DNA from 3 places in the Streptomyces sp. NPDC056479 genome. Region 2 is predicted to be linked to each of the others. Evidence: riboswitches for the same ligand, from Rfam matches in the RefSeq annotation. Region 2 holds a riboswitch; each other region holds the start of a gene.
The links. A riboswitch is a leader RNA that binds a small molecule or an ion and turns the genes downstream of it on or off. The one in region 2 is predicted to bind cobalamin.
Positions count from the first base shown of each region.

Region 1: another riboswitch for cobalamin. It lies ahead of ACFQ6S_RS17340 (prenyltransferase/squalene oxidase repeat-containing protein); the one in region 2 lies ahead of ACFQ6S_RS29245 (cobalamin biosynthesis protein).
Region 3: another riboswitch for cobalamin. It lies ahead of metE (5-methyltetrahydropteroyltriglutamate--homocysteine S-methyltransferase); the one in region 2 lies ahead of ACFQ6S_RS29245 (cobalamin biosynthesis protein).

Region 1 is NZ_JBHTRZ010000004.1:171,617-182,169, reverse strand. Features, by position in the region: gene ACFQ6S_RS17355 (ABC transporter ATP-binding protein) at 1-1,683, opposite strand, end outside; gene ACFQ6S_RS17350 (energy-coupling factor transporter transmembrane component T) at 1,680-2,840, opposite strand; gene ACFQ6S_RS17345 (SCO2322 family protein) at 2,840-3,514, opposite strand; gene ACFQ6S_RS17340 (prenyltransferase/squalene oxidase repeat-containing protein) at 3,511-4,749, opposite strand; cobalamin riboswitch at 4,867-5,001, opposite strand; gene ACFQ6S_RS17335 (phosphotransferase) at 5,052-5,726, shown strand; gene ACFQ6S_RS17330 (nuclear transport factor 2 family protein) at 5,723-6,211, opposite strand; gene ACFQ6S_RS17325 (alpha/beta hydrolase) at 6,344-7,267, shown strand; gene fxsT (FxSxx-COOH system tetratricopeptide repeat protein) at 7,308-10,553, opposite strand, start outside.
Region 2 is NZ_JBHTRZ010000008.1:55,219-65,771, reverse strand. Features, by position in the region: gene ACFQ6S_RS29250 (cobyric acid synthase) at 1-1,377, opposite strand, end outside; gene ACFQ6S_RS29245 (cobalamin biosynthesis protein) at 1,374-2,318, opposite strand; cobalamin riboswitch at 2,419-2,561, opposite strand; gene ACFQ6S_RS29240 (hypothetical protein) at 2,679-2,900, opposite strand; gene ACFQ6S_RS29235 (anion permease) at 2,940-4,172, opposite strand; gene ACFQ6S_RS29230 (lysozyme) at 4,326-5,072, opposite strand; gene ACFQ6S_RS29225 (class II aldolase/adducin family protein) at 5,280-6,011, shown strand; gene ACFQ6S_RS29220 (alpha/beta hydrolase) at 6,260-7,387, shown strand; gene ACFQ6S_RS29215 (hypothetical protein) at 7,720-8,973, shown strand; gene ACFQ6S_RS29210 (VOC family protein) at 8,987-9,400, opposite strand; gene ACFQ6S_RS29205 (ABC-F family ATP-binding cassette domain-containing protein) at 9,745-10,553, shown strand, end outside.
Region 3 is NZ_JBHTRZ010000003.1:405,190-414,831, forward strand. Features, by position in the region: gene ACFQ6S_RS13370 (short-chain fatty acyl-CoA regulator family protein) at 1-897, opposite strand, end outside; gene aceA (isocitrate lyase) at 1,275-2,558, shown strand; gene aceB (malate synthase A) at 2,651-4,243, shown strand; gene ACFQ6S_RS13385 (3-hydroxybutyryl-CoA dehydrogenase) at 4,240-5,112, shown strand; cobalamin riboswitch at 5,106-5,330, shown strand; gene metE (5-methyltetrahydropteroyltriglutamate--homocysteine S-methyltransferase) at 5,485-7,803, shown strand; gene ACFQ6S_RS13395 (histidine phosphatase family protein) at 7,900-8,493, shown strand; gene ACFQ6S_RS13400 (hypothetical protein) at 8,514-8,843, opposite strand; gene ACFQ6S_RS13405 (CbtA family protein) at 8,988-9,642, opposite strand, start outside.

The sequences.
Region 1 (10,553 bases), on a different contig from region 2:
CGGGGCGAAGGACGGCGAGGAGACCACGACGTCCGCCGTCGGGCCGTCGGCGATCACCTCGCCCTCCGCGAGAAGGATCACCCGGTGGGCCAGTTCGGCGGCCAGCTCCACGTCGTGCGTGGCCAGGACGATGGCGTGGCCCCGGTCGGCGAGGTCGCGCAGCAGGGTGACGAGGTGGGCCTTCGCCGCGTAGTCGAGGCCGCGGGTCGGTTCGTCGAGGAGCAGCAGAGGCGGGCGGGCCGTCAGGACGACGGCCAGGGCGAGCGTCAGACGCTGGCCCTCGGAGAGGTCACGGGGATGGATCTCGTCCGGGATGCCCGCCAGGAGCGCGGACAGCAGGGTGCGGCAGGTACCGGGTTCGGCGCCCGCGTCGGTGTCGGCGGCCGTGCACTCGGCGCCGACCGTGTCGGCGTAGAGCAGATCACGGGGTTCCTGCGGGACCAGACCGACGCGCCGGACGAGGTCGCGGGGTGGTGTGCGGTGGGGTTCGGCTCCGCCGGCCTCGACATGGCCGGCGGACGGTGCCACGAGACCGACCAGGGTGTTGAGCAGCGTCGACTTGCCGGCGCCGTTGCGGCCCATGAGGGCGATGGTCTCGCCGGGGGTGACGGTGAGGCCGATGTGGTGGAGGGCGCGGATTCGGTCGCGGGTGACGGTGAGGGCCCGTACTTCGGCGGCGTAGGGGGATCGAAGGGCGGGCTGGGCGGGGGTGCGCGTGCGTCGGAACCATCGGCGGTGGGTGGTGCCCGCCGGCTCGGGGGCTTCGGAGGACCTGCGGCCGCTGGTGGTGGATGGCCGGTCGTGCCCATGCGGCGTCAGCCGCAAGTCGATTGCGGCCCCGCGCCCCTCAACGGCGTCGCTGTCCCGCTCGCCGAGTCGTGCCCGCAGGTCCGCTGCCCGTCGTCGGGCGTCTCGCACCGTCAGGGGCAGCGGCGACCAGCCCGCCAGACGACCCAGCGCAACGACCGGGGGATACACCGGGGACACGGCCATGATCTCCGCCGGGGTGCCGACGATCGGGGCCGCCCCGGGGGCGGGGAGCAGGGCGATCCGGTCGGCGTACTGGACCACACGCTCCAGACGGTGTTCGGCCATCAGGACCGTCGTGCCGAGGTCGTGGACCAGGCGTTGCAGGACCGCGAGGACCTCCTCCGCGGCGGCCGGGTCCAGGGCCGAGGTCGGCTCGTCCAGGACCAGGACCCTGGGGTGCGGGGTGAGCACCGAGCCGATGGCGACGCGCTGCTGCTGGCCGCCGGAGAGCGTGGCGATGGGGCGGTCGCGGAGGTCGGCGAGGCCGAGCAGGTCGAGGGTCTCCTCGACGCGGCGGCGCATCACGTCCGGGGCGAGGCCCAGCGACTCCATGCCGTAGGCGAGTTCGTCCTCGACCGTGTCCGTGACGAAGTGCGAGAGCGGGTCCTGCCCGACCATGCCCACCACGTCCGCGAGTTCGCGCGGCTTGTGCGTACGGGTGTCACGGCCGGCCACCGTGACACGGCCGCGCAGGGTACCGCCGGTGAAGTGCGGGACGAGCCCGCTCACCGCGCCGAGCACGGTGGACTTGCCGACCCCCGAAGGACCGACGAGCAGGACCAGCTCGCCCTCCGGGACCTCGAAGTCCACTCCCTGCACGGTGGGTTCGACGGCACCGTCGTACGTCACGGAGACGTTCTCGAAGCGGATCACGACGTCTCCTTGGGGGCGGGGCGCAGCGCGGGCTTCCGTGGCGCGGCGGTCCGGGGTGCGGGGCTGACGAAGGCCGGGAGCAGGCCGAGGAGTACGGCCGCCGCGGGCCACAGGGGAAGGGTGGGCGCGACCAGCGGGACCACGCCGGGGTGCAGCGCCGCAGGGTCACGGTCGGCGGCGAGGATCAGCAGGGCGGCGACCGCCGCGCCGGAACCGGCGACCAGCCAGGCACGAGCGTCCCAGCGGGCCGGGCGGTAACGGGTGCGCAGCGAGCGGCGACCACCGAGGCGCAGGCCCGCCAGCGCGGCGGCGAGCCCGATGAGGAGGACCGGGAGACCGTACGTCCCGCCTTCGGCGGTCAGCAGGCCGTACGTTCCCGCACAGACGCCCAGCAGGCCGCCGAGGGTGAGCGTGGCGGTCGTACGGCGGACGCGGGGCGGGACGTCGGCCGTACGGCCGTATCCGCGCGAGTCCATCGCGGCGGCGAGGGCGACCGAGCGCTCCAACGCGCCCTCCAGGACGGGGAGTCCGACGTGCAGGAGGCCGCGGACACCGGTGTCGGGGCGGCCGCGCAGCCGGCGGGCGGACCGCAGGCGCTGGACGTCGGCGATCAGGTTGGGGGCGTAGGTGAGGGCCACGACCACCGCCACACCCATCTCGTACAGCGCGCCGGGGAGGGACTTGAGCAGACGGGTGGGGCTCGCGAGGGAGTTCGCCGCGCCCACGCAGATGAGGAGGGCGGCCAGCCGCAGACCGTCGTAGAACGCGAAGAGCAGAGTCTCGACGGTGACCCTGCCGCCCAGCCGGATGCCCTGCGCCCAGTCCGGGAGGGGGATTTCGGGGAGCGTGACGATCACGTGCGTGCCGGGAATGGGGGAGCCGAGGGCCACGGCGAAGACGAGCCGGATGAGGATGACGACCAGGGCGAGCTTGACGAAGGCGGTGTAGGAGCGGGCCCAGGGGGTGTCCGGGCGGCAGGTCGCCACGACGTAGGCCGAGGTGGCGATGAGAAGGGTGAGGAGGAGGGGGTTGGTGGTGCGGGTGGCTGCGGTGCCGAGGGCGAGCGACCAGAGCCACCAGGCGCCGGGGTGCAGCGCCGGGAGGCGTTGGGGCCGGGGGATGGAGGCCGGGTGTGTGGGTGTGGGCCGGGGGGCCATCAGGCTCGCCGCCGTCGTGCCTGCCAGACGGCTGCCGCCCCCAGTACCGCCACCACGGCGATCCCCGTGACCAGGCCGAGGGAGGGACCGTCGGCGGAGTCGCTCTTGTTGTCGGTGGCCGTCTGCCGGCTTTCCTTGTCGGTCGGCGCCGGCCTGTCGGTGTCCGACACCTGCTCCCCGCAGCCCTTCTGCGGGTACCCGGCGATGGCGCACAGCAGGGCGTTCGTGTCGTAGCGCAGGGGCTTGGCGACCGCCGCCAGAGCCTCCGCCGTCGTCGCGTCGGGGGCCACCCGGGCACAGGCGGTACGACGATCCGGCGGCGTCTCGCCCGACGCGGCGTCCGCCGCCGAACCGAAGTCGATGACCAGCGCCACCCGCTTCTCGCCGTCCTGCGCGGGAGTTCGCGCACAGATCACCGCGAACTCGGCCGCGCCCCTCGGCTGGGCCGCGTCCTTCGAGTCCGCGCTCACCGCGAAGCGGAAGCCCTGGACGTCCCCGTCGGACGGGCGGGCGAGGGAGGGGCCCTGGGTGGCGTAGGTCCAGGTGCCGCCGTCGCGCTCCCAGAAGGACCAGTAGCGGTAGCCGGTCGCCTGGGCGGCCTGGGCCGCGCCGGTCACGAGGACCAGCGCGGCCAGGAGTGGAGCGAGTGCGCGAACGAGTGCGCGGCGGATCACGATCGGCGGCCCTTGTTGCGGCCGCTGAGCAGGAAGCCGATGCCGATGCCGACGACGAGGAAGATGCCGACGTACCACCAGACACCGAAGGGACTGTCGCCCTTGTCGTCCTTCTCCTTGTCCTTCTCCTCCTGCTTGTCCGTGGCCGTCGGCGAGTCCTGCGGTGCGGGGCCGGTCGCGTTGAGCTGCTTGACCAGGTCGGAGCCGCCGAAGTCGCGCGGGTCGGTGCCGGTGGCGTGGGCGGCGAGGATCAGCTGGGCGTAGGCGGCCGGGCCGCTCTGCGCCGCCCACTGGGCCGAGTTCTGCTCCAGCCAGCGCAGGGGCTTCTGGGCGGCATCGGCACCGGACTGCGCGGCGAGCGCGACGACCGCGTCGGCCGTGTTGCCGTAGTCGGGCTGGTCCTCGGCTCCAGGCAGGACGGACTTCAGGTGGCCGTCCTTGGCGAGGGTCTTCGTGAGGTAGGCGGCGCCGTTGGCCGCGGCCTGCTGCGGGGCCGGGTAGCCGCCGTCGGTGCAGGCGGCGTCCGACGACGGCTTGCCGGCGCTCACCACGAGGCCCTTGCCGAGCGTGCCGACGACGCCCGCGGCCGTCGCGTCCGCGTTGGCGACCAGGTCACCCTTCTTGTCCGGCTGGAAGGCGAAGGCGCCCGCTTCGTCGGCCTTGCACGGCAGGGCGAGCTTGATCAGCGCGTCGTAGGGCGACTGCCCGTCCTTCACGACCTCCGCCGGCTTCTCGTCCACGGCGGCCAGCGCACCGATCACGACCGACGTCGAGTTCGTGTCACTCGGCCCGCCCGCGGTGTAGCCCCAGCCGCCGTCCTTGTTCTGCACCGACTTCAGCCAGGTCACGGCCTTGCCGGTGGCGGCGTCGTGGCCGCCGAGCGCGCCGAGGGCCTGAACGGCGGCCGCAGTGCTGTTGGTGTCGATGAGGAGCTTGCTGTCGCAGGCGCCGCTCGCGTCGGCGCGGTACGGCGCGAAGGCCCCGTTCGCGCACTGCTGCCCCACCAGCCAGTCCACCGCACCCTTGGCCGGCTTCACCCCCACCGTGTCCTGCGCGAGCAGCGCGAGGGACTGGCGCCAGACGCCGTCATAGGTGGGATCCCCGTCGCCGTACAGCTCGGCGGGAAGCGCCTTCGACGGCGACGCGGACGGGGACGAGTCGGCGGCTACGGCCGGCGTGGCCGCGCCGATCACGACGGCGGCGGCCAGGACCGCGGCGCTACGACGGACGTACATGATCGGCGGGTGCCCTTCCCTAGGGGGAACCGGGCAGCGCAGGGGAGAGCCCCGGCGGCTCGGCTCCGTATACCTCGACGGTGCCGTGCTCCGGCCGGCTGCCGGGGCACGTGAGCCGGTCACAGTGACGTACGCGGCGATCCGGCTCACCGGCCTTCGACGACGACCGGTTCACGGTTGCGGGTCAGCGCCGGAATTGCACCGGCTTTCCCACGTACGGGTGTGATGACGACGGCGACACTCTACCCGGGGGTAGGGAGGGGTTGAGAGGGGGCTGTGGGCGGCGGAGACACCGTCCCCTCATGACGGAGGGGACCGGGGCGGCGGGGCGGCTGCTGGGCGCGGGGCGCACGGCCGACGTGTACGAGATCGACGAGGCGTGGGTACTGCGCCGCGACCGGGAGGGGTACCGGGACGCGCTCGCCGAGGGTGCGGTGATGGCGTACGTACGCGAGCACGGCTACCCGGCGCCCCGGGTCCGGCTCGCCGACTCCTCGCGGACCGACCTGGTGATGCGGCGGCTGTCGGGGCCGACGATGCTGGGGGCGCTGGGCGCCGGGACCATGGGCGCGGACGAGGCGGGCCGCATCCTGGCCCGCCTGCTGCGCCAGCTTCACGACATCCCCGCACGTGTGTCGCAGCGCCGCGTCCTGCACCTTGACCTCCACCCCGACAACGTCGTCCTCACGCCCGACGGCCCCTGTGTCATCGACTGGAGCGACACGCAGGAGGGCGACCCCGGCCTCGACTGGGGCACCTCGGCGGTGATCCTCGCCCAGGTCGCCGTCGACGAGGGGCCCCTCGCCGCGCCCGCCCACGCCATCCTCAAGGCCCTCCTCACCGACCCGTCCCACCTCACGGAGAACGGCCTCACGGAGGCGCTGCGCCGACGGGCCGCCAACCCGACGATGACGCCGGGGGAGATCGAACTCCTGGGCAAGTCCGAGGAGTTGATCCGCCCCTTCATGCGTGGCTAGCCGCCGGCCCGCGGGGTGGGTCCGCCGAAGGGAAGGTGGAGGGTCCGTGAGGTGAGCCGCCAGCTGCCGTCGTCCGCGATCCGGCGGAACGCGTCCTCGTAGTGACCGACCTGGACGGGCGGCCCGGCCGGGACTATGCCGTCCTCGTAACCGTCGACGCGGTACGTCGTGAAGTACGAGGTCGCCGTCGCCGTGTCCGGGGTGGTGACCGTGACGAGGACGTTGGACATCATGCGGCGGGAGAGCCGGTCGGCGGGCCGGGAGCCGAAGTACTCCCGCAGCGCCACCCAACCCTCGACCGCCCGCTTCCCCTCCGGCCAGGTCCAGATGCCGTCCTCGGTGAACAACTCCGCGACGGAGGCTGGTTCGCCGAGATCGAGGCGATGGACGAAGTCGACAATGACTCGCTCGCAGGCCCGTTCGGCCATGAGTCGGTCCAAGGGGGCGATGGTGTGCGGGGAGTTCATGGGGTCTGCGGTGCTCATGGTGATCTTTATACGGCCACGCGCGCCGGGCGCCGCTTGAACGGTCACGTCGCGAGGCGCCATCCTCTACCGTTTGTCTCAGCGAGTGGCTCCAAAGGGCGCGTAGGCGCCGGCCGACGGGAGGCGCGCCTGGTGTTCTCAATCGTCAAGAGTGGTGACGGCCGGAGACTGCTCGCCTTCGAGACGTCGGGGGACCCCAAAGGACATCCGGTGTTCTTGCTGCATGGCACTCCGGGTAGCAGGGTCGGGCCGCGTCCACGGGCCATCGATCTGTACCGGCTGGGGATTCGTCTCATCTCCTACGACCGACCGGGATACGGGGAATCCGAGCGATTCGAGGGACGCAAGGTCGAGCACGCCGCCGCAGACGTGGAGGCCATCGCCGATCACCTGAAGATGGCGCGTTTCTCCGTGATCGGCCGTTCCGGAGGCGCACCGCACGCATTGGCCTGCGCGGCGCTGCTCCCGGACCGGGTGGCGAGCGCAGCCGCCCTGGTGAGCATCGCCCCGCCCGATGCCGACGGGCTTGATTGGTTCGACGGCATGGCACACTCCAACGTCGACGCCTACCGGGCCGCTTCCGAGGCCATCCACCACGATTCCGCGGGGTTCCTGCAGCGACTCAAGACCAGACTGGCCGGTAACGCGGATGCCATTAGAGACAACCCTGAGTCGCTTCTGAGCTGGCTGGCTCCGGCGCTGCCCGCGGCCGACCGGGCAGTGGTGGCACATGGCGGGATCCGAGGTCTGCTCCTCGCCAACTACCAGAACAGCGTTGTGCGTTCCTCCTTCGGATGGCTCGACGACGTGCTGTCGTTCAGGCGGGACTGGGGCTTTGAGCCAGGCAGAATCGTGAATGTTCCTCTGCTGCTATGGCATGGCGAGCACGACACTTTCTCGCCCGTCGGCCACTTCCGGTGGCTGGCCGACCGCATACCTTCGGCCACACCCGTACTGAAGCCCGGGGCGGCGCACTTCGCCGCGTTGCCCGCCGTACCGGTGACACTCGCCTGGCTTCGTGACCGTGCCCGCGAACGTTACGAGGCCGTGGTGTAGGGGGTCTCAACAGACTCGGCCGTGCTCGCGGGAGTGCGGATCACTGCTGGCCAAGGATGGGGTAGGGGTCGAACTCCCAGCCAGAGCGGCACCACTCGCGCAGGGCCAGAGGGCGGGGATGGTCGGCCCCGAGCCGGGCGGTGAGCGCGCCCAGCACGTGCTCGCGCAGCCGTTCGGCGGCCTCGGTCTCTCCCAGTTCGTTCAGGACCACGGCGAGGTTGGCCGCGCAGACCAATGGGGCGGGGTGCTGGTCGTCGTTGAGGACATCGCGGAGCCGGTCCAGTACCTCCTCGTACGTGGCGCGGGCTTGCTGCCGCTGCCCCAGTGCGGCCTTGGCATTGGCCAGGTTCACCCGGCACATCAGGGTGAACGGGTGGTCGTCGTCGAAGATCTCCGCGAAGGCCCTTGCCGCCTGCTCGGCGTGGGCCAGGGAGGAGGCCGTCTCATCGGCCGCATGGAGAAGCACGGCCAGGTTTGCGTAACAGGCCACCGTGTAGGGGTGCTTGTCGTGGAAGAGCCGACGGCAGTCGTCCAGGACCTGGCGGGCCAGGTCGCATGCTTCCTCGGTACGGCCCTGCGCGCCCAGAGCCCCGGCAAGTCCCAGGTCGAGCATCAGTCGGTTGGGGGAGGCCGAGAGCTCCTCGGCGGGCAGTTTGGACAGCACCGCCCGCGTCAACGCCTCCGCTTCCTGCGCCCGGCCGAGCTGGCGCAGGGCGCCCGCCAGCGCCGTGCCCGCGTGGATGGTGATCGGAGAGGAAGGGCCGAACTCTTTGTTCGCCAGGCAGTGATCGTAGGTGCGCCGCAACAGGAGTTCGGATCCGGCGTAGTCGCCGCAGTCGAGCAGGTCGCGGGCGTAGCTGATCGTCGTTTCCCGGGTGTAGGGGTGTTCCGTGCCCAGGATCTTGTTCAGGGTTTCCAGCGTCTTGCGGTCCAGCCGCAGGGCGTCCGTGTACTGCCCCAAGCCCCGCAGGCATACAGCGAGATTGTTGGCCGCAGTGAGGCTGCGAGGATGGTCCTCGCCGAACAGCTCGAGAAACTGCTCGTGGTTGAGCCGGTCGCGTTCCAGTGCTTCGCTGTAGCGGCCCAGGCCACGCAGGTCGGCTGCCACACCGCCGGACGTCATGAGGATGTGGAGGTCGTGCGGGCTGTCCAGAGCCGCTTCCTGGCGGCGCAACACGTCCTCGTCCAGGTCCAGGGCCTCCTGGTACCGGCCTTGGGCGCGAAGGATGTTGGCGATCTGGAATCCCATGTGCAGCACCCAGCGTTCGTCGGGCCCGCTGTGTTCGAGCCAGCCCTGATGAACTCGCGTGCCCAGTTCATACGCCTGCTTCAGCTCGCCGCGACGGCGCAACTGGCGCACCCGGTCCACGATCAGCTTGCGGATGCCGTAGTCGGGTGCCGTGAGGGCCCACGGGGTGCCCAGGTGCGGCCAGATGATGCGGTAGCGCACCCAGGTGTGGTGGTCCTCGGGGTCGTCCTGTTCGGGACGGGCGGCCACCAGGGTGCGGAACACGACGTCCCGGGTGGCTTCCTGCTCCTCCTCCGTCATGTTCAGGCGCACCGACATCTGTACCAGACGGTGCACGCGGAGGCTGCGCGACTTGCGGTCCAACGCGGCGAGCGAGAGCCGACTCAGCTCTTGGAGCGCCCGCGCGATCATCTCCGTACTGTCGAAGGCGCGCGGGTGGAACTCCCTGTTGGCCGGGCTGCCCTGACTGGCCAGCGACTGTGCGATCTGCGTGCTCTGCAGAAGATCCAGGGAGATGGGTTCAGGACTGAACCAGGCCGCCAGTTTGAGCAGATGCACCGCCGGCGGAAAGTTCCTGTTGAGCTGCCTGATGGCCACGCTCCAGGTCTTGGAGACGTCGAGCAGCCGGTCATCGGGGCTCAGGCCGACAGTGTCGGCGGCGGGCTGGTGCTGGAGGAGCCTGACGTATTCATGGGTCTGCAGGCCGCTTTCCTTGAGCACGGCGGCCGCGTGTTCGACGGCCAGAGGCAGATCACCGAGAGCGGAAGCCACCTCGTCGGCCTCCTCGGTGCTGCACTCGGTGAGCCTGCGCTTGAGGTGGGCCACGCTCTCCGCGCGCTCGAACACACCGACATCGACGATCTCCGCGTACCGCTCCCAGCCCTCGGAGCGCTGGCCGGTGATCAGGACGTGGCCGGCCTTGCTGCTGACCAGCAGGTCGGACAGATCGTTCACGTGCTCGACGTTGTCGAGGATGAGCAACCAGCGGCTGTAGGGGCGGCCCAGACGCAGAGCATCCTTGACGCCGGCCGCCGTCGTCGTCGGGTTCTTGCGCTCGGCGACCTTCAAGTGGCTTGCCAGCCCCGCGTATTGCTCCACCGCGAGGTTGCGCTGATCGGCCTGGATGTGCCATACGACGTCGTAGTCGCCCTTGAAGCGGTGAGCGAACTCCAGGGCCAGCATCGTCTTGCCCACCCCACCCATGCCGCGCATCAGCACCGTGCCGTTGCCGGCCCGCAGCCTCTCGCGCAGAAACTCCAGTAGTTTCTCGCGTCCGGTGAAGGACGGGTTGCGGATCGGTACCGACAGCACCGCGGGCTCGGCTCCGGGGAAGCGAGGACCGCCATCGCTTGCTGCAGCCGGGGTGAACAGCGGCTGCGTCGGGGCCTCAACGGCATTCAGCAGCGCTTGCCTGGCAGCCTCCTCATCGGCGCCACAACGAGCCAGATCCGCGGCGGTCCGCTCGGAGAACGGCGGGCTCAGTCGTACGTCGTCCACGCGGACGGTGACCAGGCTGCGCCGGTTGCCCAGATCATCGACGGTGTCGGCCGCCTCCCACACCGGGCGCGTCTCCTGGGACTTCCGGTAAGAGTGGGACAGGACCGCGATGGTCCGGGTGGGTGACTCGACCGTATGCGTGTCGACGGTGCGTGCTGGCGCCGCGGTTGTGCCGTTGGGCAGCAGATGTACTTGAAAGCCCACGGACTTGAGGGTGAACTCGATCCAGTCGGCCCAAGTACGATCTTCGGACACGAAGCTGACGTGGACGTTGGTGTTCTCCAGCGGTCTGGGCCGCTTGTAGAGGGCGAGGACCCGCTTGCGCTCGGTGTCGTCCAAACGGGGCAGCGTGGTGACCTCTCCCTCGGAGATGACATCCGTGAGCCGCTCGCACGCGGCGAGCAGTGAGGTGGGGCTGCCGGGGGCATCCCGGAAGGGGGCCAGCAGTTCTTCGTAGGCGTAGAAGGGCCGGTAGGGGATCTCGACCTTGCCCCAGTACTCCTGGGCGTCCAGAGCGCAGTGGCGGCGCACGATGTCGGC
Region 2 (10,553 bases):
GGCGAACGACGTGTCCGGCGCCGGCACGAACCGGCGGCCCGCGGCGGCCGCCACCTCGCGCAGGAACGCCCGTCGGAAACCGTCCGACTCCAGTGAGCCGTGCCAGTGCGTGCCCCAGGTCTGGCCGACCCGGCAGCCGTCCAAGAAGGCTTCGCCTCCGGTCACTTCGGCGACCCCGTGATGGATCTCGTAGCCCTCGACGCGCTCGCCGAGGGCCTGGCCCACCGGCCGGGTGAGGGTCTTCTCCCGGGCGAACCGCACCCGGACGGGCAGCACCCCGAGCCCCTCGACCTGCCCGCGCCGGCTCTCGACGTCATCCTCGATGTGCTCGCCGAGGACCTGGAAGCCGCCGCAGATGCCGAGGATCGGCCGCCCTTCGGCAGCCCTGCGGACCAGGGCTCGCGCGAGCCCGCGCTCCCGCAGCCACTCCAGGGCGCGGACGGTTCCCCGGGTGCCGGGGACCACCACCAGATCCGCGTCGGCCAGCTCCTCCGGCCGGTCCACGAACCGCACGACGACGCCCGGTTCGGCGGCCAGGGCGTCGACGTCGGTGAAGTTGGACATGAGCGGGATCGCACAGACGGCGACCCGCAGCACGTCCTCGCCGAGGGGCGGGGCGACATTGGATTCCCGGACGGTCCCGCGCAGGGACACCCGCAGCCCGTCCTCCTCGTCGATCCCGAGCCCGTGCCGGAAGGGCAGAACGCCGTACGTGTGCCGCCCGGTGAGTCCGTGCAGCATGTCGAGGCCGGGTTCGAGGAGCGTGACGTCGCCGCGGAACTTGTTGACGAGGAACCCCGCGATGAGCTCCTGGTCCTCCGGGGACAGCAGCGCGACGGTGCCGAAGAAGGAGGCGAAGACGCCGCCGCGGTCGATGTCGCCGACGACGAGGACCGGGAGCCCGGCGTTGCGGGCGATGCCCATGTTGACGATGTCGGTCCGGCGCAGATTGATCTCCGCCGGAGAGCCGGCCCCCTCACAGATCACCGCGTCATACGTGCCCCGCAACTCGGCGAGACAGTCCAGCACGGTCCCGAGCAGCTTCTGCTGCCGCCCGCCGTGATACCCGCGTGCGCTCAGCTCGCCCACCGGCTTGCCCAGCAGCACGACCTGACTGCTCTGCTCGCCACCGGGCTTGAGCAGCACGGGATTCATCAGCGCGGTCGGCTCGACGCGACAGGCCTGGGCCTGCATGGCCTGCGCCCGCCCGATCTCGGCACCCTCCTGGGTGACGAAGGAGTTGAGGGACATGTTCTGCGCCTTGAACGGCGCGACCTTCACCCCCTGCCGCACCAGCCAACGGCAGATCCCGGCGGTGACGACGCTCTTGCCCGCGTCGGAGGTGGTGCCGGCGACGAGGAGACCACCGCCCGTCATGATGCACGCCCTTTCCTCAGGAGCCGCGCGCCGGCGCACACACCGAGCGCGAGCCAGCTCACGCGCCGCGAGAGACGTACGGCACGCTCGATGTCCGTGGCCCGAACGGCCCGTCCGGCCTCGCCGTTGAGTACCGGCCGATGCTCGACCCGCCCGCCGTACGACAGGGTGCCGCCGAGCCGAACCCCGAGCGCCCCCGCGAACGAGGCCTCGACCGGCCCGGCGTTGGGGCTCGGGTGCTGGGCGGCGTCGGCGCGCCAGGCCCGTACCGCTCCACGAGGGTCGCCTCCCGCGACGGCGGCGAGTACGGCGGTCAGCCGTGCCCCCGGCCAGCCGGCCAGGTCGTCGAGCCGGGCCGAAGCCCACCCGTAGCGGCGGTACTTGGGCGACTTGTGTCCGACCATGGCGTCGAGCGTGTTCACGGCCCGGAACCCGAGCAGCCCGGGAACCCCGCCGACGGCGCCCCACACCAGAGCCCCCACCACGGCGTCGGAGGTGTTCTCGGCGACGGACTCCACGACCGCCCGCGCGATCCCGTCCGCGTCCAGCGCCTTGGGATCCCGTCCGCACAGATGCGGCAGCCGCGCACGCGCCCCGTCGACATCCCCCGCTTCCAGGGCGCGCCCGATGAACCGGGCCTCCCGGACCAGTGAAGTCCCCCCGACGACCGCCCAGGTGGCGGCGCCGGTCAGCGCGACGGAGGCGGCGGGAGAGGTACGTACGACACGCGCGGCGAGCGCTCCGGCGGCGACGGCGCCACCGGCGCACACGGCGGTGTGCACCGCACCCCACGCGCGGTCGTCGCGCCACAACAGGCTTTCCACGGCGGCGGCGGCCCGCCCGAACGCGGCGACCGGATGCCCCCGGCGAGGATCGCCGAGCAGCAGATCACCGAGAAGTCCGGCGGCGGCGCCGTACGCGAAGACGCGATCGGCTCGCATCGGGGTCAGCCGACCGTGGGGTCACACGTGGGTCTGATACTGCGTGTCGATCGGCAGGCGGGCATCGCGTCATGTCCTCACTCAGGGTGTCCACGCCCTGGTTCGACGAGACCGGCGGTGAGAGTTCCTGGCTCCCGGGGCTTTCTACCCCGGTGACAGTGGCGGGACCGCGCCGGAATCACACCGGCTTCCTCTTCTGCCGCCGTACTTGGCCCCGGCAGTCCACCACGGGGTTGGAAGGGGCGTCAACTTGCCGTTGACCTGCGACGGGAGAGTGTGCGAAGGCCCACACAGCGGAGAGGTGCGGGACGGTCGTCCGTCCCGCACCTCGGGTGTTTCAGGTGATGCTCGCGCTGTGCGTCAGGCCACGATCAGATAGATCCCGTACGCCACCGCCGCCGCGCACGCGGCGAAGCACGCGTAGGCACCGGTGACCGCGAGAGCGGCCGAGCCGCCCTGGGCCGAGGCCTTCTCCTGGCGGGACAGGCCGACGATGCCGAGGGTGAACAGGCCCACCAGGGCCACCGTGACCACGAGGCTGACGCCGAAGACGGAGCCGAGGGCCGCCCAGTCGATCTTCATGCTTCTTCTTTCTTGGGTAGCTGAGTAACTGGGTGGTCGTCAGACGGAGGCCTGCGAGGGCGCCGCCTCGGCGGACGGGGCCGGGATCGTGGCCGTCAGGTCCTCGGGCGCCGGGCCCGCCGGGGGCGGGGTCACGGCGGCGATGGCCGTGGTGACCACGCCGGGCGACTCGTCCGCCTCGTTGACGTTCGTGTGGTCGACGACCTCGCGGCGGGAGAGCTTCCAGATCGCGGCGCTGGAGGAGATCAGGAAGACGGCGACCACGGCCGTGCCCCAGGCGCCGAAGCCCGTGACGTACTCCGCGAGCGCGCCGACCAGGGCGGCGGCCGGGAGGGTCAGACCCCACGCGACGAACATCCGGGTGGCCGTCGACCAGCGGACGACACCGCCCTTGCGGCCGAGGCCGGCGCCCATCACCGAACCGGAGACGGAGTGCGTGGTGGACAGGGAGAAGCCGAGGTGGGAGGAGGCCAGGATGACCGTGGCCGCGCTGGTCTGGGCGGCGAAGCCCTGCTGCGGCTGAAGGTCGGTCAGGCCCTTGCCCATGGTGCGGATGATGCGCCAGCCGCCGAGGTACGTGCCGAGCGCGATGGCCAGACCCGCGGAGAGGATGACCCACAGGGGCGGGTCGGAGTCGGGGGCGACGGCGCCGCCGGCGACCAGGGCGAGGGTGATGATGCCCATGGTCTTCTGCGCGTCGTTGGTGCCGTGGGCGAGGGAGACCAGGCCGGCGGAGGCGATCTGCCCGGTGCGGTAGCCCTTGGCGGCGGCCTTGCCGTCGGCCTTCTTGCCGAGGGTGTAGGTCAGGCGGGTGGCCAGCAGCGCGGCGATGCCCGCGACCAGCGGGGCGGCGATCGCCGGGATCAGCACCTTGGTGACGAGCGCGTCACCGTGGACGGCGCCGACTCCGGCCGAGGCGATGGTGGCGCCGATCAGGCCGCCCATGAGGGCGTGGGAGGAGCTGGACGGCAGGCCCACGAGCCAGGTCAGCAGGTTCCAGAGGATCGCGCCGACCAGCGCGGCGAATATGACCTCGGGACGTATGCCGGTCTCGTCGACGAGACCTTTGGAGATCGTGTTGGCGACCTCCACGGAGAGGAAGGCGCCGACAAGGTTCAGCACGGCGGACATGGCCACCGCGACCTTGGGCTTGAGCGCACCGGTCGAGATGGTCGTGGCCATCGCGTTGGCGGTGTCGTGGAAACCGTTCGTGAAATCGAACGCGAGTGCGGTTACCACCACAATCGCGAGGATCAGCGAGAAGTTTTCCATTTACCCAGGCAATCGTTCGAGGTCATTGGCCGGACGAACGTAAGTAACCTGGATGAACGAAAGGTGAACTGGGGTGGGCCGCACGGTGTCCGGGAGCGCCGGAAGAGGAGACCTTCGGTCTGCCGGTCGCCGCACGGCCCAGGCGCCGCCGGGCTAGTAGCCGCGAGCGAACTTCCTCAGCTGGGTCATGGAGCCGTTGAAGAGATTTTGATCACCCGGCAGGCTGCCGCCGTTGTCGTACTGCCAGAAGGTCCAGAACTGCCATCCGGCCGGCATCGAGCCCGCGGTCGAGGAGTTGTAGCGCGCTATCCACAGGGCGTGGTTCGAGGCGAACGCGCGGCTGGCGCCGGTGCAGTTGTTCCACCAGTGGGTGGTCGTGTAGATCACCGGCCGGCGGCCGGTCAGCCGCTTCACCTCGTTGCTGAAGGACTGGATCCAGCCGACCATCTTGGTCTTGCTCAGTCCGTAGCACTTGTGCTTGCTGTACGGGTTGTACTCGATGTCGAGGGCGGGCGGCAGGGTCCAGCCGTCCGACCGCCAGCCGCCGCCGTTGCGCACGAAGAACGCGGCCTGGGTCCGGCCGGACGACTTGTCCGGCAGCGCGAAGTGGTAGGCGCCGCGGACCAGGCCCGCGTTGCGGGAGCCGGAGTACTGCTGGCCGAAGTAGGGGTTGCGGTAGGTGTGGGACTCGGTCGCCTTGACGTAGACGAACTTGGCGCCCTTGGCCTTGGAGCTCTGCCAGTTGACGTTCTTCTGGTGGGACGAGACGTCATGGCCCTTGGGCTTGCTCGCCGCGGCGGCCGGGATCTCGGCGAGGGCGGTTCCGCTGAGGGTCAGGGCCGCCACGGATATCGCTATGAGGCGGGAGCGGTGACGGGACGGTTTGCGATCACGGGCCATATTTCCCCCCGGAATGGCGACGTGCACGACAAATCAGGCAGACAGTACTGGAAGATCGTTGAATGCTGATCGATCTCCGGCCAAGCCTGGGGCGAGGGTTGTATGCCCCGTTATGCGACCTTCCCGAGTGGGGCCTTCCGCCCTAAAGTGCGCGGCCCGGCCGCGAGTTGACGCGGCGTGCGGGGCCCGGCTGGCAGGATCGCGGACATGGCTGAGGAGCGGCAGGACCGGCGGGGCGCGAGGGATGCGCGGGAGGGCTCACAGGAAGTGGGGGAGCCGTGGGGTAGGAGTGCGCGGCCCGAGGAGGCGGAGGCCTGGGAGGCCCTCGTGGCGACGGCTCGGCGCACGGTGACCGAGGGGCTGGTCGTCGGGACGTCCGGGAACGTCTCGGTGCGGGTCGGGGACACGGTGCTGGTCACGCCGTCGGGGGTGCCGTACGACCGGCTGACTCCGGATGACCTGACGGGCGTCGGCCTGGACGGTGAGCAGGTGCTGGGGACGCTCGTGCCGACCAGTGAGCTGCCCATGCATCTGGCGATCTACCGTGCCACGGACGCGGAGGCGGTCGTCCATACGCACGCGGTCCACGCGACGGCGGTCTCGGCCCTCGTCCCCGAGCTCCCGCTGATCCACTACATGGCCGCGGCCCTCGGCGGACCGGTCCGGGTTGCCCCATATGCGACCTACGGCACCCAGGAGTTGGCCGAGAACATGCTCCGTGCCCTCACCGACCGCACCGCCTGCCTCCTCCAGAACCACGGCACGATCGCCCACGGCACGACCCTGGACCAGGCCTATGACCGCACGGCCCAGCTGGAGTGGATGTGCCGCGTGTGGCTGACGGCGTCGTCGGTCCCGGGGCTTGCGCCTTCGTTGTTGTCGGAGGAGCAGGTGGCGGAGGTGGGGGAGCGGTTGCGGGGGTATGGACAGCGGGGGTGAGGGGGTGCTGTTTCAGCCTGTCCGGCGTTTGAGGACGAGGCCCGTTCAGGGCCGAAGCGGGGGTCCTGGGGCGGCAGCCCCCAGCAGGGCCCGCCCCGACGCCGCGCCCCCTCCTGGCGGCAGCCCCCAGCAGGGCCCGCGCCCCGACGCCGCGCCCCCTCCAGCCCACGGCAGTGAACCCGCAGTGAGCTTCACTCGAAGTCGCCCTCCCACTGGCCGCGACCCCCGTCCGCCCGGACACTGGAATGGTGCGCACTGTCAAAGCGACGGCCGCCGCCGTCACCGTGGCCCTGGCCGCCGGCGCCGCGAGCGTCGCCGCCGGGCGGTTCGCCAGTGGGGCCGCGCTGACGGCTCCCCCGGGCAGGCCCCTGCCCACCGAACCCCGGCTCACCGTGCACGCCACGGCCGCCGGCCAGATCGCGCTCACCCGCGCCCTCGCCTCCCTGCGCCCCGGCACCTACGGACTCTCCGGTGACGGCTCGCACGCGGTCGTCGGCCCCGTCCTGACCGCGGCGAATCACTCCGCCGACACCGTCGTACGCCGCCTGGAACGCGTCACCCACGGCACCCTCGAGCCCGGCGACAGCGTCTGGCTCACCCCGAACGTGTACGTCGGCAACCCCAGCGCGGCCCTCGGCCTCGACCACGCCGACATCGACATCCCCGGCGAACTCGGCTCCCTGCCCGCATGGTTCGTCCCCGGCGCACGCGAGACCTGGGTCATCGCGGTGCACGGCCTCGGCACCACCCGCGAGCACGCCATGAACGTCATGGGGTTCCTCAGCGGCCGTCACTTCCCGGTCCTCGCCCTCGCCTACCGCGGCGATCTCGGCGCACCCCGCTCGCCGGACGGCCTGAACCACCTCGGCGAGACCGAGTGGCGCGACCTGGACGCGGCGATGCGCTACGCCATGCGGTACGGCGCCAAGCAGCTCGTCCTGCTCGGCTGGTCCACCGGCGCGACGATGGCGCTGCGCGCCGCCGCGCACTCGGGGCTGCGCGACCGGGTCTCCGGCCTGGTCCTGGACTCCCCGGTCCTCAGCTGGGAGACCACCCTGCGCGCCCTCGCCACGGCCCGCCACACACCGAGCGCGCTCCTGCCGCTCGCCGTCCGCGCGGCACAGGGCCGCACCGGCCTGAACGCCGGCCGCACCCCGGACCCCGATGCCTTCGACCACCTCACGGTGCCGACCCTGATCTTCCACGGCCCCGGCGACAGGGTGGCCCCCTGGACCCTCTCCCGCCGCCTGGCCGACACCCGCCCCAACCTGGTGAACCTGCAGACGGTCGAACACGCCCCCCACGCGGCCATGTGGAACGCCGACCCCGAGGCGTACGAGGAATCCCTGCGCCGCTTCATGACCCCCCTCATGTGACCCACGGGCCCGTCGGGGCCCGCACCCCGTCCCGCACCGGTCCCGCAGATTCCGTTTAAGCCCGTACCACTGGCCAGTTATCGGCCCTCAGCCGCTCGCGGGACCCCGTGCGTTGGCCATCCCCGTCGCCCCTCGTGACATTCCGTTTGGGTTTTCGGACCGTCAACCGGAAGACTGCACCCGTGACGTCCCGTATCCCGCGCGACTCCAGGCTTCGACTCGTCCGCCCGCGACCCCTGGCCGCCGCCCCCAGAGCTGTGAACCAGCGGCGCCCACGCCGCCCCGCGCCCCGCCCCCCGGAGGGCACACCGGCCCGGTCCGAGCTGGCCAGAATGGCTCGCTCCGGTCTGGCCGCCGCGGCCCGCGTCGCCCACTGGGCCGACGCCTCGCTGGGCCCCGGTCGCGACGGCGCGCACGCCGACGGCAAGGGCACCCTCTCCGACGCGACCGCCGAACGGGCCGCCGGCGACCTGGGCCTGACCGTGGCTCAGGTGCGCGCCGACTGGGACACCGCGCGGCTCGCCGGTCTCGTCGAGGTGCACGGCGACAGCGCCCGGCCCGGCTGGCGGCTGCGCGCCTGGGACCGCGACGACAGCGCCGTACTGCGCGGCTGGGTCGCCCTCTTCGACGCCTGGTCGCTGGCCCACCCGGAACCCGAGCAGCACGGCCACGGCGCCGTGGCAGACGTCGTCTCGGCCCTGCCCCAGGTGCTCTCCTTCCTCCAGCTGTCCGCCGGGCCCGTCCCCGTCGAGCAGCTGCTCGACCTGCTGGAGCAGCGCGTCACCGAGCTGCGCACCGAGAGATGCGAGATCCCCTACGGGCCCCGGCCCGAGCCCGTCCCCGTCCCCGCGGCAGCCGAGGACCCCTCCCTCGCCCCGCTCCTCGACTGGGCCCTGCACGCCCTCACCTCCGTGGGCGCCCTCACCTACGGGGATGGACAGGCCACCCTCACCCCGCTCGGCAACTGGGCGGTGTGGGTCAAGCTGGAGCAGATCTGCGTCGCCGCGCAGAGCCCCGCCGGGAACATCGAGCGGGCGGCCGAGGACATGCTCCGCGGCTGCGCCCAGCTCCGCCCCAACGCCGCCCGCGACGAATACCGCGCCTGGCTCGCCGCCCGCCCCGTCGGCAGCGCCGTCACCGAACTCCTCATCGCCTCCCGCGGCGACGACGCCCTCCTGCGCGGCCTCGCCTTCGAGGCGCTGCGCGTCGTCGGCGCCCCCGCCGAGCCCGACGTACGCGCCGTCGTGGACGAGCCGACCCTGCGGCCGTACGCCCTGCTGTGGCTCGCCGAGCACGACGGCATCGACCCCGAGGACGCTCACGAGGTGCTCACCCGCGAAGAGGCCACCTGGCTGTGGGTCGACACCGCCGCCGCCGTCGCCGACCACGGCGAGGCCCCGATGCTCGTACGGCACCTGGAGTCCGCGCTCCAGCCCACCGTCCCCGCGCTTCTCGACGAGGTGCGCGCCGTCGGTCACCCCCGCACCGTGCAGGTCCTCGTCGCGCTCGCCGCCGCGCACCCCGACCCGGCCCTCGCCAAGGCCGTACGCCGGGCCGCCTTCCAGGTGCACACCGGGGGGAGCTGAGCCCGGCCGGTGCTCAGCCCTTGAACTCCGGCGCGTAGGTGCCGAAGCTCCACACATTGCCCTCCAGGTCCCGGGCCATGTAGTCCCGTGAGCCGTAGTCCTGGTCCGTCGGGGGCATCAGGATCTCCGCGCCGTGCTCCACGGCCCGTCGGTGGTGTGCGTCGACGTCGTCCACGACGACGTACACCCCGGTCGGGCCCTCTTTCTGCATCGCCTTGTCGAAGACGCTGCCGGTGCCTTTCGAGCCCAGCATCACCGCGCCGAGGCCCTGCGCCAGCTCGGCGTGGGCCACCGAGCCGTCCTCGCCCTCGTACACCGCCAGCTCGGTGAACCCGAAGGCCTCCGTGAGCTGCTTGATCGCCGCTTTCGCGTCCGCGTAGCGCAGCGTCGGGTAGATGCTGGGACGCCCACCGCTCGTGCCTGCCATGCCGATCACTCCTTTGTGATCCGTCGCTGCGGTCCGGGCCTGCCGACCGCCGGATTCCGACCCGCTGCCCAGTCTCGCAGCGAGCACTGACAACGGCCCGCGAACCAGGGCGGGGCGCCCGGCACGAGGCGGGTCGGGCACGTGCCGTACATCACGACGGGGTGCCGCTCAAGGCCCGGGCCTGGCACGGAGGACCACGAACTCCCGGTCGAACACCCGATCCCAGAAAAAGTGGTTGCACGGCCCCGTTAGACTGGCCTCATGGCCATTCTCCTCGCGCATTAGACGGCGGGAACGTCCTCAGCCGCCCGTCCCGCCTCCTATCCCTGCCCTGGAGCCTGTCCGTGATCTCCGCCTCCGGTATCGAGCTGCGCGCCGGTGCGCGCGTCCTCATCGAGTCCGCGACCTTCCGCGTCGCCAAGGGCGACCGCATCGGCCTGGTCGGCCGCAACGGCGCCGGCAAGACCACCCTCACCAAGTGCCTCGCAGGCGAGGGCATCCCCGCCGGCGGCAACATCACCCGCTCCGGCGAGGTCGGCTACCTCCCGCAGGACCCCCGCACCGGCGACCTCGACGTCCTCGCCCGCGACCGCGTCCTGTCCGCGCGCGGCCTCGACGTACTGATCAGCAAGATGCGCGACAACGAACAGCGCATCGCCAACGGCCAGGGCGCCACCCGGGAGAAGGCCCTCAGGCAGTACGAGCGCCAGGAGACGGAGTTCCTCACCAAGGGCGGGTACGCCGCCGAGGCCGAGGCCGCCACCATCGCCGCCGCGCTCAACCTGCCCGACCGGGTGCTCGGCCAGCCCCTGCACACGCTCTCCGGTGGTCAGCGCCGCCGTATCGAGCTCGCCCGCATCCTGTTCTCCGACGCGGACACCCTGCTCCTCGACGAGCCCACGAACCACCTCGACGCCGACTCCATCGTCTGGCTGCGCGACTACCTCAAGACCTACCGCGGCGGCTTCATCGTGATCTCCCACGACGTCGACCTGGTCGAGACGGTCGTGAACAAGGTGTTCTACCTGGATGCCAACCGCGCCCAGATCGACGTCTACAACATGGGCTGGAAGCTCTACCAGCAGCAGCGCGAGGCCGACGAGAAGCGCCGCAAGCGCGAGCGGCAGAACGCCGAGAAGAAGGCCGCCGCCCT
Region 3 (9,642 bases), on a different contig from region 2:
GCTGACGGTCTCGTAGCCGAGGCCGTAGCGGTCGGTGAGGCGCTCGATGTCGTAGCGGACCTCCTCGGCCGCCGTGTGGAAGGCGGTGTACGGCAACACCAGCGCGGCGGCGAAGTAGTTGGCGACGCCGATGCGGGCCAGGGTGCGGGCGGGCGAGTCGGCCGGGAAGTCCTCGGCGGCCTGCCGGTCCAGTTCGCTGCCGTGTTCCAGCAGGGCGAGCTGCGTCGCCATACGGAACGCGCGCTGGCCGGGGCGCAGCCGGGTCGAGAGGTGGAGGGTGCGGGTCGGTTCGTCGTAGTGGTGCAGATGGTCGCCGGAGCCGGTGGACAGGCGGATTCCGTGGGCGTCGGTGAGGCGTGCGGTCAGGGCCCGGAGGATCTCACCGGGCCGGATGCCGATCTCCTCGGCCAGTTGCTCGGCGGCGACGTCGGTGTCGTGGAGGTAGTTCTGGCGGCGGTAGAAGAAGTCGCGGATCTCCTCGTGCGGTGAGCGCGGCCCGGCGTCGGCGCTGTCGCGGCCGTCGGCCCCCGCGAGCCGCTCGGACAGCTGCTGGTTGCGGCGGCCCAGGTCGAGCAGGACCCGGGCGACCGCGGGCATCCGTGCGGCGAGTTCGGCGAGGTCGGACGGGGAGACCCGGGCGGCGGCGATCTCACCCGTCAGCGCCTCGCGCAGGTCGGCCACCAGTCGGGCGGTGTCGCGCTCGGAGAAGAAGCCCGGGTCGACGCCGAAGGTCTCGGTGAGCCGGAGCAGAACGGGCACGGTGAGCGGGCGGGAGTCATGCTCCATCTGGTTGAGATAGCTCGGCGAGATGGCCAGGACGCGGGCGAGTTCGGCCTGGCTCATCCGGCGCTCCTCGCGCAGCCGCCGCAGCCGCGCGCCCGCGTAGGTCTTGCTCACCTGCGCTCCTGTCGGATCCGGGACGGGATCCGGTCAGCGTATGCGAACCCGCGCCGCTCGCACCCTTCGCAAGATTGGCAATCGGCGGCGAGAAGATTCGCAGAACTTGGCATTCGTCCACCATTGATGGCACCCAGTGCCAGTGCCAGAGTTCCAGTGCGGCCCGCCGGACCCGGCAGACACCGCCCGGAACCGGGGCGCGACTCACGCCCTGACGTCGGAGATCCCGGCATCGGCGAGGTCCTGCATCGGCAGCATTGCTCAGCTTCGCCCCTGGCGACGGCGGGCCGCGTTTCACCCCTACGACACGCAGTGCCAACCCAGTCGCTCCCAGTGGGGGGTTGGCAGACACAACAACCGAGGAGACGGTGACAGTCATGGCAGAGGCGAGGACGCAGGCGGCCGACGAGCTCGCGCGGCGCTGGGCGAACGACCCCAGGTGGCGGGGCGTCGAGCGCACCTACGGCGCCGAGGACGTCGTACGGCTCTCCGGCAGCGTCCGCGAGGAGCACACCCTGGCCCGGCGCGGCGCCGAGCGGCTGTGGCGCCAACTGCACGAGCGGGACTACGTCCACGCGCTGGGCGCGCTCACCGGCGGCCAGGCCGTGCAGCAGGTCAAGGCGGGCCTCCAGGCGATCTACCTGTCCGGCTGGCAGGTCGCCGCCGACGCCAACCAGGCCGGGCACACCTACCCGGACCAGAGCCTGTACCCGGCCAACTCCGTGCCCCAGGTGGTCCGTCGGATCAACAACGCCCTGCTGCGCGCAGACCAGATCGCCACCGCCGAGGACGCGGGCGACACCACGGACTGGCTCGCACCGATCGTCGCCGACGCGGAAGCCGGCTTCGGCGGCCCGTTGAACGCCTTCGAACTGACCAAGGCGATGATCGCGGCGGGGGCCGCCGGCATCCACTACGAGGACCAGCTGGCCTCCGAGAAGAAGTGCGGCCACCTCGGCGGCAAGGTGCTGGTGCCGACCGCGCAGCACATCCGCACCCTCAACGCGGCACGGCTCGCGGCCGATATCGCCGATGTGCCGACGCTGATCGTCGCCCGCACGGATGCGCTGGCCGCCAACCTGCTGACCAGCGATGTCGATGAGCGTGACGCCGAGTTCGTGACCGGGGAGCGCACGGCGGAGGGCTTCTACCGGGTGCGGGGCGGCATGGCGCCGGTGATCGCACGCGGGCTGGCGTACGCGCCGTACGCCGATCTGATCTGGGTGGAGACCGGTACGCCGGATCTCGCGCAGGCCCGGGAGTTCGCCGAGGCGATCCACGCCCGGTACCCGGATCAGATGCTGGCGTACAACTGCTCGCCGTCCTTCAACTGGAAGGCGGCGCTGGACGACGACCAGATCGCCAAGTTCCAGCGGGAGTTGGGGGCAATGGGGTATCGGTTCCAGTTCATCACGCTGGCCGGGTTCCACTCGCTGAACCACGGGATGTTCGATCTTGCGCGGGGTTATGCCGAGCACGGGATGACGGCGTATGTGGACCTTCAGGAGCGGGAGTTCGCTGCGCTGGCGCAGGGGTTCACTGCGGTCAGGCATCAACGGGAGGTCGGTACGGGGTACTTCGACCTGGTGTCCACGGCGGTGAATCCTGCGTCCTCCACGACTGCGCTGGCCGGTTCCACGGAGGAAGAGCAGTTCCACTAGGTCCGGTTGTCGTCCGCGGGTGCGTGGGGGCTGGTCGCGCGGTTCCCCGCGCCCCTTGAGGACGTGTCCTCGCCTTCAGTCAGGAGAAACCGTTGTCCACTACTGCGCTCAACCACCGTGTCCGTGTTCTCGGCGCCCCCGGTCACCGGCACAACGAGATCGTCACGCCCGCCGCCCTGGATTTCCTGGGCCACCTCGCCGCCGCCTTCGGTGAGCGTCGCCAAGATCTGATGAAGGAGCGCCGGCGTCAGGCTCTGCGCCTGGCGAGCGGCTCTGTGCTCGACTTCCCCATGGTCACTTCCGCCGTGCGCGCCGATCCGACCTGGCGTGTGGCGCCGCCCGCCCCCGGGCTGACCGACCGGCGCGTGGAGATCACCGGCCCGCCCGACCGCCGTATGGCCGTCAACGCGCTCAACTCCGGGGCCCAGGTGTGGATGGCGGACTTCGAGGACGCCACCTCCCCGACCTGGGAGAACGTCATCGGCGGGCAGCTCACCCTGCTCGACGCCATCGAGCGCCGTATCGACTTCAGCACCCCGGAGGGCAAGGACTACCGGCTCGGCGAACGGCTCGCCACCATCGTGGTCCGCCCCCGCGGCTGGCATCTCGACGAGGAACACCTCGCGTACGAGGGCCATCCCGTGCCCGCCGCCCTCGTCGACTTCGGGCTGTACTTCTTCCACTGCGCCCAGCGTCAGATCGACGCCGGCCACGGCCCGTACTTCTATCTGCCGAAGCTGGAGAACCGGTACGAGGCCCGGCTGTGGAACGACGTGTTCGTCCTCGCCCAGGAACTGCTCGGGATACCGCGCGGCACGGTCCGGGCCACGGTCCTCATCGAGACGATCACCGCCGCGTTCGAGACGGAGGAGATCCTCTACGAGCTGCGCGAGCACAGCTCGGGGCTCAACGCGGGCCGTTGGGACTACCTGTTCAGCCTGATCAAGACCTTCGGTCACCGCACCGATTTCCTTCTCCCCGACCGGGCGAAGGTGACGATGACTGCTCCCTTCATGCGGGCGTACACCGAACTCCTCGTGCGCACGTGCCACCGTCGCGGCGCCCACGCCATCGGAGGCATGGCCGCCCAGGTGCCCGGCAGGGACCCGGCCGGGAATGAGGCCGCGCTGGCCACCGTCCGGCTGGACAAGGAGCGGGAGGCGGAGGACGGGTTCGACGGGTCCTGGGTGGCCCATCCGGGGCTCGTCCCGGTCTGCCGTGAGGTGTTCGGCGGTGTCCTCGGCGACCGGTCGCATCAGATCGACCGTATGCGTGACGACGTGGACGTCAGCGCCACCGACCTGCTGTCGGTGCGCCGGATCAGCGGGCCCCCCACACCCGAGGGGGTGCGCGTCAACATCGCCGTGGCGCTGCGCTACTTCGCGGCCTGGCTGCGCGGACAGGGCGCGGTCGCCATCAACGGCCTGATGGAGGACGCGGCCACCGCCGAGATCGCCCGGGTGCAGATCTGGCAGTGGCTGCGGCACCGGGTGATCGACCGGGAGACCGTGCTGCGGCTGGTCGACGACGAGATCGTGGCGCTGGGCGCCGAGTATCCGTGGGCGCCGGTCGACGAGATCCGCGCGCTGTTCGAACGGAGCGCGCTGGCGGGCGAGTTGCCGGGGTTCTTCACGCCGGACGCCTACCGCCGCCATCTGGTGCGGCGGACGGAAGCCGGGGCATGAGCGGGGGCATCGGGCGCGTCGGCGTGGTCGGCGGCGGGCAGATGGGGGCCGGGATCGCCGAGGTGTGCGCGCTGGCCGGACTCGACACCGTGGTCTGCGAGGTGGACGCGGTCGCGGCCCGCGCCACCCGGGAACGAGTGGGGGCTTCGCTAGACCGCGCGGTGCGACGCGGCAGGCTGGAGCAGGCCGCCGCGCGGGACGCGCTCGCCCGGACGGTGTTCACGGGCAGTCTGGAGGAACTGGCCGACCGGCAGCTCGTCGTCGAGGCCGTCGTGGAGAACCCGGACGCCAAGATCGAGGTGTTCTCCGCGCTCGACAAGATCGTCGAGGATCCGGCGGCCGTGCTGGCCACCAACACCTCCTCCCTGCCGGTCATGCGGCTCGGCCGGGCGACCGGCCGCGCGGACCGGGTCGTGGGCCTGCACTTCTTCAACCCCGTGCCGGTTCTGCCGCTGGTGGAGGTCGTGAGCTCCCTGCACACGTCGGCGGCGACGATCGCCAGGGTCGAGGACTTCGCGACCGGCGCCCTCGGCCGGACCGTGATCCGCTCCCAGGACCGGGCGGGCTTCGTCGTCAACGCGCTGCTCGTCCCCTACCTGCTGTCCGCCATCCGCATGGCCGAGTCCGGCTTCGCCACCGCCGCCGACATCGACGACGGCATGGAACTGGGCTGCGCCCACCCCATGGGCCCGCTGAAGCTCGCGGACCTGATCGGCCTCGACACGGTCGCCTCGATCGCCGAGTCGCTCTACGAGGAGTTCAAGGAACCCCTCCACGCCCCTCCCCCGCTGCTCCAGCGGATGGTGGAGGCGGGGTTGCTGGGCCGTAAGAGCGGCCGGGGGTTCCATGTGTACGGCCAGGTAGGCTGATCCGTGCAGCTGGTTCGCCCCGTCGGCCAGACGGGATGCGTCGCAAGAGGGAACCCGGTGGGAATCCGGGACTGCCCCGCAGCGGTGAGCGGGAACGACCGCCGTCATACGCACTGGGTCCGACGTACCGGGCCCGGGAAGCGACGGCCAGTAGGTGTCCTCCGGCCAGGAGGGCGTGCCCGCGAGTCCGAAGACCTGCCAACTGCCCGCGCGCGAACCACTCGTGCGCGGACATCCCGGTGACCTCGAGGGCGGGTCGGCGAACATGACCGAACGGACGGCCGTACGGCCGTTGCCGATCGGTTCGTCACCCCTTCGCGCTCTCGTCCCGTCGCCGGGATCTCAGGGATTCATCTCGCGAAGGAGATCTCCGTGACCACCAAGTCCGCAGCCGCGGCAGCACGGGCCACCGTGTACGGCTACCCCCGCCAGGGCCCGAACCGGGAACTGAAGAAGGCCATCGAGGGCTACTGGAAGGGCCGTGTCACCGCTGACGCCCTCCGCTCCACCGCCGCCGAACTGCGCCGCTCGAACTGGCGACGGCTCGCCGACGCCGGCATCCACGAGGTGCCGACCGGTGACTTCTCGTACTACGACCACGTCCTGGACACCACGGTCGCGCTCGGCGCGATCCCCGAACGCCACCGCTCCTCGGTCGAGGCCGACGCCCTGGACGGCTACTTCGCGATGGCGCGCGGCACCCAGGACATCGCGCCGCTGGAAATGACCAAGTGGTTCGACACCAACTACCACTATCTCGTGCCGGAGTTGGGGCCGGACACGGTGTTCACGGCCGACTCGACGAAGCAGGTCGCCGAGCTGAAAGAGGCCTTGGCGCTGGACCTGACCGCCCGGCCGGTCCTGGTCGGCCCGATCACCTATCTCCTGCTCGCCAAGCCCGCGCCCGGGGTCGCCGCGGACTTCGAGCCGCTGACCCTGCTCGATCGGCTGCTGCCGGTGTACGCGGAGATCCTGGCCGATCTGCGCGCGGCGGGCGCCGAGTGGGTTCAGCTGGACGAACCGGCCCTGGTCCAGGACCGCACCCCGGCCGAGCTGAACGCCGCCGCGCGTGCCTACCGCGACCTCGGCGGCCGCACCGACCGGCCGAAGCTGCTGGTCGCGTCGTACTTCGACCGGCTGGGCGAGGCGCTGCCCGTGCTGGCCAAGGCGCCGGTCGAGGGGCTCGCACTGGACTTCACGGGGTCCGCCGCCGCCAACCTGGGCGCGCTCGCGGCCGTCGGCGGGCTGCCCGGCAAGCGACTGGTGGCCGGGGTCGTCAACGGCCGCAACATCTGGGTCAACGACCTGTCGGCGTCGCTGGCCACGCTCGGCACCCTGCTGGGCCTGGCCGACCGGGTGGACGTGTCGGCCTCCTGCTCCCTCCTTCATGTGCCGCTGGACGCGGCGGCGGAGCGGGACATCGAGCCGCAGATCCTGCGCTGGCTCGCCTTCGCGCGGCAGAAGACCGCCGAGGTCGTCACGCTCGCCAAGGGCCTCGCCCAGGGCACCGGCACGATCACCGCCGAACTGGCCGCCAACCGGGCCGACCTGGCCTCCCGCGCCGGCTCCCCGATCACCGGTGACCCGGCGGTCCGGTCCCGTTCGGCGGCCGTCACCGAGGCGGACGCCCGCCGCTCGCAGCCGTACGCCGAGCGGGCCGCCGCCCAACGCGCGCACCTGAAGCTGCCGTTGCTGCCGACCACCACGATCGGCTCCTTCCCACAGACCGGCGAACTGCGCATCGCGCGCGCCGATCTGCGCGCCGGCCGGATCGACGCGGCCGGCTACGAGGAGCGCATCAAGGCGGAGATCCAGGAGGTCGTCTCCTTCCAGGAGACGACCGGCATCGACGTCCTGGTGCACGGCGAGGCCGAACGCAACGACATGGTCCAGTACTTCGCCGAGCGGCTCACCGGCTACCTCGCCACGCGGCACGGCTGGGTGCAGTCCTACGGCACCCGGTACGTCCGCCCGCCGATCCTGGCCGGCGACATCTCCCGCCCCGAGCCGATGACGGTGCGCTGGACGACGTACGCCCAGTCGCTCACCTCCCGCCCGGTCAAGGGCATGCTCACCGGACCGGTCACCATGCTCGCCTGGTCCTTCGTCCGCGATGACCAGCCGCTCGCCGAGACGGCCCGCCAGGTCGCGCTCGCCCTGCGTGAGGAGGTGAACGACCTTGAAGCGGCCGGCACTTCGGTGATCCAGGTGGACGAGCCAGCGCTGCGCGAGACGCTGCCGCTGCGCGCGGCCGATCACACCACCTACCTCGCCTGGGCCACGGAGGCGTTCCGGCTCACCGCCGGCGGGGTGCGGCCGGACACGCAGATCCACACGCACATGTGCTACGCCGAGTTCGGCGACATCGTCCAGGCCATCGACGACCTAGACGCCGATGTCATCAGCCTGGAGGCGGCCCGCTCCCACATGCAGGTCGCGCGCGAGCTGGCCGCCCACGGCTATCCGCGCGAGGCCGGGCCGGGCGTGTACGACATCCACTCGCCGCGCGTCCCCAGCACGGAGGAGGCCGCCGGGCTGCTCCGCACGGGCCTGAAGGCGATCCCGGCCGAGCGGCTCTGGGTCAACCCCGACTGCGGTCTGAAGACCCGCGGCTGGCCGGAGACCCGGGCCTCGCTGGAGAACCTGGTGGCGGCGGCCCGTACGGTACGGGAGGAGCTGTCCGGGTCCTGACCCGGCCGACCGGCCAAGGGCCCTCACCGCTCATGCGGTGAGGGCCCGGCCCATGGGCGAGCAGCACGTCATGACCCCGGCACGAGGAGCGACCGCGTGACCAGCCGCGTCACCTTCATCTCACCCGCGATGAACGCAGCACTGCGCCAGGCCCGCTTCGACGACGGCCGGACCCCGCTCGACACCACCGGCGCAGCGCAGGCGGCCGCCGCCGCCGGGACCCTGCCCTCGCCCGCCCGTGTGCTCACCTCGCCGAGCTCGCGCTGCCAAGAGACGGCCGAGGCGCTCGGTCTGCTCGGTCTGCTCGGTCCGGCGATACCGGAGCTGGCCGCGCTGGATGTGGGCCGCTGGCGGGGCCGTTCGCTCGACGAGGTGAGTGCCGCCGAGCCGGAGCCGGTGGGCCGCTGGCTCACCGACCCGGGCTGCGCGCCGCACGGGGGTGAGTCGGTGCGGGACCTGTGCGATCGGGTCGCTCGCTGGCTGACGACCGCGCAGGATCTGGACGGTCGTACGCTCGCCGTGGTCGAGCCCGAGATCGTACGCGCGGCCGTCCTCCACGCGCTCGGCATGCCCACTGCGGCGTTCTGGCGTCTCGACGTCGCCCCGCTGACGGCCACCGAGCTCAGTGGACGGGCCGGACGCTGGAACCTGCGGCTGGGGCGGCCCCTGGCCGCGCCGGACACCGACTAGCAACGACCCTGCCCGGGATCTCAGGATGCCGAGTCGCGGTGGCGGCGCAGCAGTGCCGCGACGGCACAGCGAAGACAGCCCCGATCAGCGTCCGCCTGCGTCGTCCCGCCGTCGGCGCACATCGCGCCCGGCTGCTCGCGGCAGCGTTCCGGCGGGGCCGCGACCAGCGTCTCCAAATCCTGCAGCAGTTGCTCGGTCCGCTTGACCTGCTGGCCGAGTACGCGCACTCGGGCGCTCTGGCCGCCGATCTGCCGCCGGCTGGCCATCAGTTGCTCGTACTCCTCCACGGTGAGCGCCACCGCCTCGCGGCCGCCGAGCGTGATGCGGCGCGGCTGTGGATGTCTGGCCACTCGGCTCCTCCGCTCCCCGTCGGATCGTCCATCGGGTGATCGGCCGGTTGTCCTTGCCATGGCTGTCCGATCGACTCGGTGCCCGAGGAACGCGAGAGGGCCCCCGGATGGTTCCGCGGGCCCTCGCACGTGATCGCATTCCGGTCAGCCGGGGGCGGCCACCGCCGGGGCCGAAGCCGCGGCGGCCGGCTTGGGATTCAGCAGTCGCTCGGCCAGCTCGCCGAAGAGCAGCCCGAAGCCCGTCCACAGCGTGACCTGCATGGCCAGCGCGGAGAGCCGGAACCGCCACAGCACGGTGGCTGGGAAGTCGCCCGGCACCTCGTTGACGACGGGCAGGAACGCGTACGCCAGTGCGATCACGACGGCGAACGCGGCCACCGCGACGACGGTGGCGTACCAGGTGCCCAGCTTCGGGGCGAGGCGCTTGCCCAGGATGGTCGCGGCCACCGCGAGGAGGACGCTGAGCACCATCATCAGGAAGTACAGGGTGGTCCGCTTGCCGATGGTGTCGGGGTCGCCGACCGCCGGCGGGTTGGCCGGGTACTTCAGGAACGGCACGACGTAGACGGCGAGCAGCGCGCAGCCGGACAGCAGCAGCGCGGTGGCCCGTGGGGTGAAGCGGCCCACGCGGCCCAGGGCGAAGCAGTAGGCGAGGGCGGCGAGGCCTCCGAAGGAGACACCGTAGATCAGGACACCGGTGGCAAGGCCGGCGGTGGACTGGAGGCTGCGGGAGACGAGTTCGACCTCGTGCTCGTGCCCGGAGGCGTGCGCCTCCTCGAAGCCGATCGCCTTGTCGACG